DNA from 3 places in the Bacillus nitroreducens genome. Region 2 is predicted to be linked to each of the others. Evidence: riboswitches for the same ligand, from Rfam matches in the RefSeq annotation. Region 2 holds a riboswitch; each other region holds the start of a gene.

Region 1 (4,240 bases), 140 kb from region 2:
TTACATAGATAAACATATTGATACCATTTCCCTTAGCAAACCTTGCCATATGTAACGCGGCCCACTCAAACAGACCAATTTGATCTAAAATTAAGGAAATAAGAATAATCGCCACAAACGATAATGTGGCATTCCATGTAATGTCGATAACTTCAAATACATCTTGAATATCAACGACTCCTACTAAAAGAGCGATAATCGCTCCAGCACAGGCAGTCCATCCGATATTTAATCCCTTTGGCTGCCAAATTACGAAAAGTAATGTAAAAATAAAAATTATAAGTGCTAAAACCAATGTTGTTGACAATTGATAAACCCCCAATAAATAGCAAAGCACCCTCTCCTACTGAAGAAAAGGGCTATTATAACTTAGCTTACACAACAAGTATCTCCTTTAAGCTGTTTCATATCAGTTTCTTCTTTTGTATAAAAGAATTCCCATTCATTCCCATCAGGATCTGTTACCCAAAATTTATCCTGAACAGCATAACAACAAGTTGTATTCATTTCTTCGCGAGCAAAGAAACCCTCTTTTTCTAATCTCTCTTTATGTAACGTCACTTCTTCAGCGTTTTCCACCTGGAAACCAAAATGGTTTACTTGATTACCCTTTACTTCATCCTTCACGTTTAACGTATAATTTAACCTAGTCTCGTCTACTAAAAATTTGGCATAATCATTTTTTGTTTTTACAGGCTTTACTCCAAAAACTTTTTGATAAAATTCGATTGACCTTTCCAAATCGGTTACATTAATTCCTACGTGAACGTACTTCATAACACAAGCCTCCCTCTCATTATGTCCTTATATCAAAAAAAGTTGATTTATAGATTAAAAATTAACAACAACGATTACTTGTTGCTTGATTGCCTGTTTTTCTAAACATACAGCATAGTTCTTCAGATAATAAGCCATTTACTTCATTCTCATTAATATCGTAATAGCTCCAAGTTCCCTTTGTCTCTTTCTCAATTAAATTTGCTTCTACTAATATTTTCAAATGATACGATAATTTTGATTGTGAGATCCCGAAGACTTCCGTTAAATCACATACACATGTTTGGCCCCTTTGACTAAGCTCGTACATAATTTCTAATCTCTTTTGATCTGCAAGGGCTTTAAATTTTTTTTCATATCGTTGTAATGTCGGTTTAACAGTTTCCAATATATTTCACCCTTTATCAAATTTTTTTGATATTTAAATCATAATGAATTTCTTATCAAAAAGCAATCCTTAAATCAAAAAAAATTGATTTATTAGTGACAAATGAGGAATCTTCATTGAAACAAACTAAATAAAAAATCGACAAGTGCATTCACCTGTCGATTTTAAGACCAATCTATCATTCAATGATTATTACTTTTCATCATACGCATTCAGTGCATTTACACTATGCGCCAACGCCGCTCCAGCTTTCAGAGCAACGGCAACGAAAATCGCTTCTGAAATTTCTTCTAAGTCTGCACCCGCTTTTTTCGCATTTTTCGTATGGATATCAATGCAATATGGGCAACCAGTTGTGTGTGCACATGCAACAGCAATTAACTCTTTATCCTTTTCCGTTAAGTTTTGTGCTTTAAGAGACTTCGTGTCAAAATCAACAAATGCCTTAAATGCCTCACCATTTAAATCTGCAAATTCTTTCAGTCTAGCAAAATAAGCAGCTTTGTATAGTTCTTCATCGCCAGATCCATCATACGCATTCAATGCGTTAACACCGTGTGCTAAAGCAGAACCTGCTTTTAGTGCTGTTGCAACAAAAATAGCCTCTGTTACTTCTTCTTTCGTAGAGTCATTCTTTTTCGCATTCCCCACATGTAAGTCGATGCAATATGGACAACCTGTAATATGAGCAACCGCCACAGCAATTAGTTCTTTCTGTTTAACGGAAAGTTTACCCGCAGCTAATGCTTGCTGATCAAACTTTATGAAAGATTGAAATGCATTAGGTGCATATTTATTTAGTTCTGGTAGTCTTCCGAAATATTCTTTTTTGTACAAACTCGTCATCAATCATCTCTCCATTCCCCTATTTGTTCACCAAATAAAGACGACTTCTCTATGTTTTTATCTGTGGTAAATCAAAAACCCCTTCCGATGAGGAAGGGGCAATCTAGACATCCACACTCATCTATCAAGCATTAGCTTGCTGGAATTAGCACCTTGCTACGGACATCGTAACGGTTGCTGCGGGATCAACGGACCAGGTTCCTTCCCCGACTCTTGATAAGAGAAAATCGTATTAAATTTGGTAGTATGTAACAATAATTTCATCTTACATGAATTAGGAAGTGTTTGTCAATTCAGATATTTGATTATTCCGAATAACACACTAACACAATTTGCTAATTTTGTATAAAATTTTCCTCCAAGGTAGAACCTACCTAGTAGAAATACAGGTACAAGGTGGCTCCCAATGAATGGAAAGCTGATTCGTGCAGTTCATATATATATCCTGATGTTAATGTCTACCGGTTTTATGGTACATGTTCTGATTATACCCGTACTCTTATCAACCTCTCACAGGGATTCTTGGGTAAGTGTCATTTTCAGTGCGGTTCCTTTCCTTTTCTGGATCCTACTTGTCTTTTATCTTTATAAAAAAATAACGAAACGAGAGGAGATTCATTTATTACTTAGAAGTAAATTCACGAATAAATGGATTTATAATTTATTCGCACTCTTACTCATTTCGTATTTTTTACTTGTAGCCATCATTACATTGAAGTTTACCTATATATGGGCAAAGGGAAACTATGCCCTTGATACACCCGATTTTATCATTATCATCGCGTTTGGTTTGCTATTATGCAACGACAAAGGGTTTACTCGTGATAAGTACGATTTCCATTCTAACATTTCCTACTGTATCGATTTTTGGATTACTAGTTGGATTAGGAAATTCTCCAAATAAGAATTATGAATTGCTATTCCCACTCTTTGAGAATGGGTACAGCTCGTTTCTTACTGGCATCATGTATGCATGTTCTGGCTTATTTGATATCATTTTTCTATTGTTTTTAACGCCATTTATCAAAAATAAACTCAAGGCGAAGTGGCTGATCGCAACTGGCTTCATGCTGGTGTTATTAATACTTGGACCATTGACTGGAGCCATCACAGAATTTGGAGTACATGAGGCAGCAAAATTGAGAAACCCTGCTTATGAGGAGTGGCGATTATTAAAAATAGGTGATAGCGTCACACGTTTAGATTTTCTCTCGATTTTCCAGTGGCTTTCCGGAGCATTTATTCGAATAAGCGTATCGATGTTTATTATCGCAAAGATGATAAATGAGAAAAAGAAAAAAATGTGGATCCTTCCAATCCTTTATTTTCTCTTATTCCTAAGTGTATATATTCCTTGGGATGCAAACTCCTTTTATATATTTTTAAAAGATTATTATTTCCCATATTCCCTTTTTATTCAAATCAGTATTCTACTTTTATCATTTCTATTGATACGTTCGGTGGGTGAAAAGCATGGAGGAAGTACAAACTAACAAAATTGAAGATATCATCAACCACTTAAAAGTTTGGTTTGAAGGTACATCGGATATTGTTGTCAGTGAGAAAATGTATCAAGAATTCACGTTAACATTTATGTATTGCCCACATTTAGTTGATATGACTAAACTCAACGAACTCATTTTCCCTGCTATTTATTATGTGTGGGAAAAAAATAAATTCTTATCCTTTGATTTACTTAGTGATGTGCTTGAAGTAACCCAGCTAAAAGATACAATGAATGGAAAGAAAAAAGTCGAAGAAAAGCTGTACTCGGGCGAATTGATCCTTTACAGTCATGATTTAAACGATCTCTTATTCATTCCTATTTCTAAATTTCCAAAAAGGAGTCCTGAAGAATCCAATTTGGAATCCTCCATTAGGGGACCCAGGGACGGTTTTGTTGAAAATATTTCTGATAATATGGCATTAATCCGTCAAAGATTAAAAACATCCACCCTAAAAAGTGTTGAATATTCCATCGGAGAAAAAACAAAAACAAAAATCGTCTTGCAGTATATGAATGATCTGATAAATCCTACTGTATTAGAGGAAGTTAAAAAACGACTTGAATCCATACAGGTAGACATCCTGATTAGTAGTTATGAGGTTGAAAAACGACTTTTTGATCATACTCTTTCTCTTTTTCCGTTAGTAGATCATTCAGGAAGACCTGATTTTGCCGTTCGAGCACTTTCACAAGGGAGATTTGTTATTTTAATAGATGGGAAT
Region 2 (4,240 bases):
CTCTTGAACCTTGATACACATCATATGTTCCTAAAACGTCTGCCAAGAAGATGGCATCAAACCGACCCTTCTCTAACAATCTAGCAAGGTATTCCCAATACTCGGCATCCTTGTAAATCGATGATTGATCATCTGGATGCGTCCATAATCCAGGCGATTGATGACCCGCACAATTCATATCAAATGCATTTAAATAGATTCTTTTCTTTGGCATTTTTTTACCTCCATTATGATTAAAAATGAATGCTAGTTCCCTTTCACACCGTGATTTCCGTTATACATTTGTTCCTGCGGGGTCTCAAGTCTCACACTTTCCCGCAGGAATTTTAAATCCTACCTAACGTCAACTCCCGTTTCACCAATCATTTGGGATGGGATTTTCCAATCAGAAAGCAATAATCTATTTGATGAGAGTCTAAAAAAGAAAATAGGGATCTTCCAAAAGAACAGTTTGATTACTCGGCTAAAAATATTTTTCACTCTATAAATTTTCAACATTTTAACTCCTCCCAACATGCCATACATAAGGTGGGCGTGTTTGATTCACCGCATAATCCCCGACCACTCTCTCTTTATAGATAAGAGGATTATGTGATGCTAGTGTTCGGGCATTACGCCAATAGCGATCAAAGCTCTTTGTTTGTAAGGTGGCGGAAGCACCCAATGCGTCGAACAATAATTCTGATGCTTCAAGTGTTAAGCTACTGACCACCGTTTGAGCCTGTGAAACTTCAATTTCCACCTCATCATTGAGCACTTCTTCATTTTCAACGTCTCCAGATAGACGGACTTCATATGCCTGTTGTAACGATTCGGCTGTTTTTACAACAATGGCTCCAGCAGCATAAGCCAAGCTATGTATTTTTCCAACTACTTGTAGCACTTGTGGATCTTCACTTGGACGAGCACCTGCTGCATGTGTATATGTTCGTTGACGCTCTGCTACAGCTTTTGAAACATCCGTTGCTGCTGCACGGGCAATCCCAGCAAGAGTTGCCAAATGCATCATTTGGAAAAAGCCAGCTAGATATTGCGCATTAAACTCCTCTGTTAAGATTTCCTCTTCCTTAATCGAAACATCTGTGAATCGTGTTGTTCCACTAGCTGTTAATTTTTGTCCAAAGCCATTCCAATCATCAATGACGTCTACGCCTTTTGCATATCTTGAGATAACCGCAAAGATATGATTGTCGTCACGGGTTGCCAAAACAAGAATCCAATCGGCATAAATCGTACCTGTTGAATAGTATTTTGTACCGTTTAAAAATAACTGGTCTCCTTCTCCTCTCGTTACATTTGTTAAGAAGCTGCCAGCCTTCGCGCCAGCGACTTCAGACCACGCATTCCCAACAAGATCTCCGTCTAAAATACGCTTTATCCACTTGCTTCTTTGTTCACCCTTTGGTGAATTTAATACCATCTCAACAAAAGAAAAATGTGCCCGCAGTGCTTGCGGGATATTCGAATCTGCCTCTCCTAATTCAATCAGAAGAGTAAATAACTCTGGAAGTGTTGCTCCCAAGCCTCCTTCTTCACGTGGAATCCGAATTGCTCCAAATCCTGCTTCTTTTAGCAATTGGATTTCCTCAAAAGGCAGCTTTCTCTCATTTTCTCGTTGAACGGCACCCTCTCGTATTTGTTGAAAAACCCCTCGGAATCTTGATGCCAATTGTTCGTAGTTCTTACTAGGGGCACTCCCCCATACACCTCTTACTTTTTCTAATGTTACTGTCATTTCTTTTCCTCCTTATGGTTTCATGTAAATAATATTTGGTGAAACGAATCGTACATTTTTTATTACTTGCTGCTTATTGAGGCTTTGCATCACCCCCTTTAAATGGTTCAGTTTGCTCTTTCTACGGTATGGAATTTCGAATTATTTTAAATAATCGCATCGGAATAGTAAGATTTAGTGCGATACAGAATCGCACTGAATCATAGAACGAAACTTTTTCTTCAAATTAAAAAGACACCTCACTTCCCACGTCTTGAATGAAAAGAAAGATGCCTTTAGTTGTCTAATCGGCAGATATGCAATTTTCTAATTTTCTTCATTTTATAAACTGATATTTTTTCGGCGTGAAAAATTTCTGAAGCTGTCTAGTTAATCCTCCATTTCCAAATCGAATAAATTTTTCATGTTCCTGCTTCATTCCTTCTTCCAAGGTGTGATCTAGAAATGCTAAAAGATAGATACGACGATGTTGAATGTTGATAATGCCATTTTCAAAAAACCAGTTATCGATTGTATTAAAAACACCTCGATTTACCCCATACTGATCATTGCACCATTTATAAAATTGCAAATCGGGTAAATTCAGATATTCATTTTGTGAAAATGTATCATGTCCTATTGTTTTAATACGAATGTTATGCACATGTAATGCTTTTTCCATGATGAGTGTCCTCCTTTTGTGTTTTCTCTTGTTTTTAAAAATAAAAAAACCAAAGGCACTGAAAAAATATACATTCTCACAGTGCCTTTGGTGGTCCAATCAGCAATTCTACATATTAAATTTTCGGTTATAATCGAGTAAAAATATAAAAAACCTCTTCAAAATAAGAAGAGGTTAATGGATTCGTCCTATTTACTCTCCTTATCTTTCAAGCATACGCTTGCTGGAATTGGCACAGTACTATAAAGCCTGTTGCCGAGGTATCGTCGGGCCAGTCCCTCCACCTCTCTTGATAAGTAATTTGTTCATTATTTAATTAATTTACAATATAAGCCATATTAAAAACATTGTCAACTACCTTTTCAGAAAAATATGAAAGTGTAGGATAGGGAGAATTCCAATCCTCCTTACTATACAGGCGGTCAGGACCTACATTTGTGAAAATGTAAAAAAATAGGTGAACAGCAGAACCGTCCCCCTGTTCCCCCTGTTCTACTACCTACCCTAGGTTTTCTACTAGGTAACTTAGGACCGCATCTATGTCTTTTTTCGTGATTTGGTGGTGTGTGACCATTCGCACTTTTTTAGGGCCTATTTTCTTCACTAAGATATTTCTAGATTTTAATAGATCCACTAATCGATCGGCATCCCAGCCTTCTTGTACAATTTCAATGGATACGATATTCGTTTGGAATTGTTCTGAGAGCAGTTTTAGGCCTGGAATCGTGGATAGTCCGTCACTTAAATGACTGGCTAATTGATGATCGTTCTGCATGTGATTTGTCATTTTCTGAAGCGCAATGATTCCTGGTGCCGCAATGATACCTGCTTGCCTCATCCCTCCGCCTAATCTTTGGCGTATTTTCTTTGCTTTTTGAATAAAGGTCTTTGGTCCTAATAAGATTGAGCCGATTGGACAACCTAACCCCTTTGTTAAACAAATTTGTACTGCATCCGCATATTGACAAATGACCGAGGCTGGCACATTTAGGTAAGTTGCGGCATTAAAGAGCCTAGCACCGTCTAAATAGACAGGAATTCCATTTCGCTTTGCCACTTCTTTTATGTCCTTCATATTTTCGAGGGGGACAACTGAACCTTCATTTAAGTTATAGGTATTTTCTAAACAAATGAGTCCCGTTTCCGCTGCTTGAATTCCAACAGGTTGAATGGATTCTTCTATTTCGTTTATATCATAAACCCCTTTTGTTACGGAAACACTTCGCGCTTGGACTTGAGAAAGTGCAGCTAACCCTGCTACTTCAAGATTATATAAGTGGGATTCCTTCCCCATGATGACTTCTTGGCCGCGTTCTGTCATCGTCATGACCGCTACTTGGTTCGACATTGTACCCGAGATTGTCAACATCGCATCTTCCATATCTAGCATAGAAGAAGCGAGCCTTTCCAGTTCAATGACTGTCGGATCTTCGCCAAGAATATCATCGCCTAGCTTCGCTTTTGTTATCGCCTCTACCATTTCTTGAGTTGGCATCGTTTCAGCATCACTTCGTAAATCGATTCGTTTCACTAATATTCTCCTTTTTCCTTGTAACTTTTTTATACAGCTTCATCTTTTCCAAAAAACTTATTTACGACCATACTAATAGCTCCATCTCCTACCACATTGGTAGCTGTTCCAAAACTATCTTGAATCATAAATAACGTTAACATTAGCCCTAATGCTGCTTCGTCAAACCCGAGAGAAGACTGCAAGATTCCCAACGCCGCTAGCACTGAACCACCAGGAACTCCGACAGCACCAACCTCGATAATGCCTAATAAAATGATAAATGAAATCACTACACCTACTGGTGGTAATTGGCCCGTGGTCATTTGCGAGA
Region 3 (4,240 bases), 1.1 Mb from region 2:
AATCGCATCACTATTTTCCTCACCTTGAGGAACCGCAATAATGTTCACATAAGGGTTATCCTCTGGAGATTCAACGATTAGAGCATCTGTAGTTGGATTTAAGTCAGCATCTAGTGCATAGTTACCGTTAATTGCAACTAGGTCTCCTTCTTCTCCCTCATACACTTTTGTTAGGAGCGCTGCATCAAGTTCCATTTCAAATTTAAGTTCTTTTGGATTTTCAACGATATCATCAGGAGTTGCACTTACTTTTTCAATTCCTTCTTTTAATGTAATAAGCCCTTCTCTTTCTAACATTGCAAGTACGCGGCCATGGTCAGCAACTGAATTACTCATAATTAATGTTGCGCCATCTGGAATCTCATCTATAGATTTGTATTTTTTTGTAAAAATACCAATTGGTTCAATATGAACGCCACCAGCGTTTACAATTTCGTAGCCTTTTTCTTCAACTTCTTTATTTAAGTAAGGAATATGTTGGAAATAGTTTGCATCTAAGTCGCCTTCACTTAAAGCTCTATTCGGAATTGCATAATCAGTAAATTCCTTAATATCTAACGTAATTCCTTTTTCCTCTAATAGAGGTTTTGCTTCTTCTAAAATCTCTACATGCGGTACTGGTGTAGCTCCGATTGTAATGGTTACATTTTCGGATTCTCCTTCAGCTCCACCGTTGTTGTTTTCTTTTGTTCCTTCTTCATCTGCTGTTCCACATGCAGCAAGTGCTAGTACAAATGCTACTACTAGAATTGACTGTAAAAACTTCTTCATCGAGTTTTCCCTCCATTTTTATCGTTTATCTATTATAGAAGTGAGAATATCACCTATAAGCTGAATGATAAATACAATGACTAATATTAATATAGTTGCTACAAAAGTTACATCTAAGTTTGAGCGGTGGTATCCTTCCAAATAGGCCAATGTGCCCAGACCACCTGCACCCACTGTTCCTGCCATTGCTGTATAACCAACTAGCGCAATAGCGGTAACGGTGATACCCGAAATAATCGCTGGCAAAGATTCAGGTATTAAAACTTTCCAGATGATTGTCGTTGTCGTTGCACCCATTGATCTTGCTGCCTCAATCACACCTTTATCAATCTCACGAAGAGCAATTTCAACCATTCTTGCATAGAAAGGTGCCGAACCTATAATTAATGCTGGTAGTGCTCCTTTTACACCTAACATCGTTCCCATAATAAGACTGGTAAACGGAATTAGTAAAATGATTAAAATAATGAAAGGAATGGAACGAAAAATATTAACGAATGATGCAATAACAGAGTTCAACACTTTATTTTCCCAAAGATTTCCCTTAGAAGTTAAGAACAGTAATAATCCTAAAATAAGTCCGAATATAAAGGTTAAAACAACGGATATCCCCGTCATACTCAATGTTTCAAGCGTCGATTCCCACACATTTTCCCACTTTACGTTTGGTAAGTATTTTTCCATCATTGGCTCAGCACCTCCACTTCAACCTGTTGCTTACGGATGTACTGGATAGCCTGTTCAATTTCATTAGTATCCCCATTAAAATGTACAAACAAAGTTCCATAAGATCCACTTTGGGTTTGTGAAATTTTTCCTTGAATGATTGTAACACTCACTTCATAACTTCTTATTACATCCGTAATTAGTGGAGTTTCAGCTGCCTTTCCAACAAAGGTTAATTGCACGACCTTTCCACTTGAATACTGCTCCAAGAGGTGTTCGATCGTCTCCTTCGTTTCTTCAGGTTCTGTAACTTGTTGTACAAAACGCTTTGTAATATTAGCTTTAGGCTTTTTGAACACTTCAAGTACTTTTCCTTGCTCAACTATCTCTCCGTTTTCCATGACTGCGACACGGTGACAAATTTTTCGAATCACATGCATTTCATGGGTAATTAACACAATCGTTAACCCTAATCGTTGATTTATATCAACCAGTAAGTCTAATATAGAATCCGTTGTTTCTGGATCTAACGCAGATGTTGCTTCATCACAAAGGAGTACTTTTGGATTGTTGGCAAGTGCTCTTGCAATCCCTACTCTTTGCTTTTGTCCCCCACTTAGCTGAGATGGATAAGCATTTTCTCTGCCTTCTAATCCTACAAGCTTAATTAGCTCTGCTACTCGTTTTTCTCGCTTTGGTTTTGGCACCTTTGCGATTTCAAGTGGAAAGGAAATATTTTCGCGAACTGTACGGGACCACAGTAAGTTAAAGTGCTGAAAGATCATGCTTATTTCTTTTCGAGCTTCTCGTAATGCTTTACCTTTTACGGTCGTAATGTTATGACCTGCAACCATAACTGTACCATCTGTTGGGGCTTCAAGCCCATTTAATAAACGTATAAGGGAGCTTTTACCTGCACCACTGTAACCAATGATTCCAAATATTTCTCCTTCATTAATTTCCAGGTCAATATTGTTAACGGCTGTAACCGAATTTGTTTTAGATTGATAAATCTTTTTCACATTTTTAAGTGTTATCATATCGTCACACCTTCTATTCATCGAAATGCGCTGACCCCATCTATCGGCGACAAGGATAAGACGAGCACTGACAGAAGGTGTTTCTTACCTTCCGTAGCGATTGACTTAGACCAGAGACCCGATGGCGCCTGTAGCTATACATCTCATAAGACTTTGTTTAGTTTATGCGAGTAAGCAAATAATTAAAAAAGAAAATAAAAATGCCTTCCTGCTAAAGAGAGCAGAAAGGCACCATAAAATGAATTCCTTCCTCTCATCTTCCAAAGCTATTGCTTTGTGTGAATTGGCACCTTTTCAACAAATGTTGACGGTTGCTGGGTTTCATCGGGCACATCCCTCCACCACTCTAAATAAGAGTATCTAATCTATTTACTTTTAAACGTTCATTCTAAACAATATGAAGGTTATATTATCATCAGTAGCAATTGCTGTCAATGGAAATGGTGTGACAAAATTTATCCATTTACTTTAATGCGTTTTCTGCAGTGTAAGCTGAACTTGTACCGTTCGCTATTTTAATAGCTTGTTCTAAGTCTTCTAATATATCATCGATATTTTCAATACCGATAGATAAGCGAACTAAGTCTTCTGTTGTACCAGATGCCTTTAAGTCTTCTGAACTTAATTGTTGATGGGTGGTGCTAGCTGGGTGAATGATTAGGCTCTTTGCATCACCGACATTTGCAACATGTGACCAAAGTTCAACACTGTTGATTAGTTTTTCACCAGCTTCTCTTCCACCTTTGATACCAAAGATAACAACGGATCCTGCACCTTTTGGTAGATATTTATCAGCTAATTGTTTATTAGGATGATCCTCTTCACCAGGGTATTGAACCCATTCAACACCTGGATGGTTTTTAAGATAGGAAACTACCTTTTTTGTGTTTGCAATATGTTCTTTCATACGAACATGTAATGTTTCAAGACCTAGGTTAAATTGGAATGCATTGAATGGACTTAAAGCAGCCCCAGTATCACGAAGTAGTTGAACTCTTGCTTTAATAATAAAAGCGACTGGTCCAAGCGCTTCAGCATAGACTAAATCATGATAGCTTGGATCTGGTGTTGTGAAACCTGGGAATTTCGGTGAATTCCAATCAAATTTACCACCATCTACAATAATTCCTCCCATTGTTGTTCCATTACCTAATAGCCATTTTGTAGCTGAATGAATAACAATATCTGCCCCATGCTCAATCGGTCTGCACAGATATGGAGTAGAAAAGGTATTGTCAACAATTAATGGAATCCCTGCCTCATGAGCAATATTAGCAACGGCTTCAATATCAAGGACATCTAAACTTGGATTTCCAATCGTCTCTGCAAAGATCGCTTTTGTATTTGGAGTTATAGCTTGACGGAAATCCTCTGAGTTAGTGGGTTTTACAAAATGCGTTTTAATTCCATACTTAGGAAGCGTATTTGCGAATAGGTTATACGTTCCACCATATAGTGTAGAAGCTGATACAATCTCATCTCCAGCACCTGCAATATTTAGAATAGCTGTCGTGATTGCTGCCATTCCACTTGAAACAGCCAACGCACCGACCCCACCCTCTAATTGTGCAACTCTTTCTTCAAATACAGTTGTTGTTGGATTATGAATACGTGTATAGATATATCCATTCTCTTTTAAACCGAATAGATTTGCTGCATGCTCAGTTGTATTAAATTTGAATGCATTAGATTGATAGATTGGTACAGCTCTAGCACCTGTTATTGGATCTGCTTCTAGTCCTCCATGTATCGCAATTGTTTCT

What was found. A riboswitch is a leader RNA that binds a small molecule or an ion and turns the genes downstream of it on or off. The one in region 2 is predicted to bind S-adenosylmethionine.
Region 1: linked by a shared signal. The riboswitch ahead of ACWPVE_RS18105 (carboxymuconolactone decarboxylase family protein) and the one ahead of ACWPVE_RS18775 (hypothetical protein) in region 2 are both predicted to bind S-adenosylmethionine.
Region 3: linked by a shared signal. The riboswitch ahead of ACWPVE_RS13235 (methionine ABC transporter ATP-binding protein) and the one ahead of ACWPVE_RS18775 (hypothetical protein) in region 2 are both predicted to bind S-adenosylmethionine.

The regions. Positions count from the first base shown of each region.
Region 1 is NZ_CAXHYI020000003.1:2,910,182-2,914,421, reverse strand. It holds gene ACWPVE_RS18120 (arsenic transporter) at 1-307, opposite strand, end outside; gene ACWPVE_RS18115 (ArsI/CadI family heavy metal resistance metalloenzyme) at 370-777, opposite strand; gene ACWPVE_RS18110 (ArsR/SmtB family transcription factor) at 839-1,168, opposite strand; gene ACWPVE_RS18105 (carboxymuconolactone decarboxylase family protein) at 1,358-2,011, opposite strand; SAM riboswitch class I at 2,126-2,234, opposite strand; partial or broken gene ACWPVE_RS18100 (endospore germination permease) at 2,418-3,504, shown strand; gene ACWPVE_RS18095 (spore germination protein) at 3,485-4,240, shown strand, end outside.
Region 2 is NZ_CAXHYI020000003.1:3,047,841-3,052,080, reverse strand. It holds gene ACWPVE_RS18790 (LLM class flavin-dependent oxidoreductase) at 1-214, opposite strand, end outside; gene ACWPVE_RS18785 (hypothetical protein) at 334-498, opposite strand; gene ACWPVE_RS18780 (acyl-CoA dehydrogenase family protein) at 500-1,735, opposite strand; gene ACWPVE_RS18775 (hypothetical protein) at 2,052-2,396, opposite strand; SAM riboswitch class I at 2,595-2,695, opposite strand; gene ACWPVE_RS18770 (threonine aldolase family protein) at 2,896-3,927, opposite strand; gene ACWPVE_RS18765 (cation:dicarboxylate symporter family transporter) at 3,957-4,240, opposite strand, start outside.
Region 3 is NZ_CAXHYI020000003.1:1,950,366-1,954,605, reverse strand. It holds gene ACWPVE_RS13245 (MetQ/NlpA family ABC transporter substrate-binding protein) at 1-771, opposite strand, end outside; gene ACWPVE_RS13240 (methionine ABC transporter permease) at 790-1,458, opposite strand; gene ACWPVE_RS13235 (methionine ABC transporter ATP-binding protein) at 1,455-2,477, opposite strand; SAM riboswitch class I at 2,728-2,834, opposite strand; gene ACWPVE_RS13230 (O-acetylhomoserine aminocarboxypropyltransferase/cysteine synthase family protein) at 2,941-4,240, opposite strand, start outside.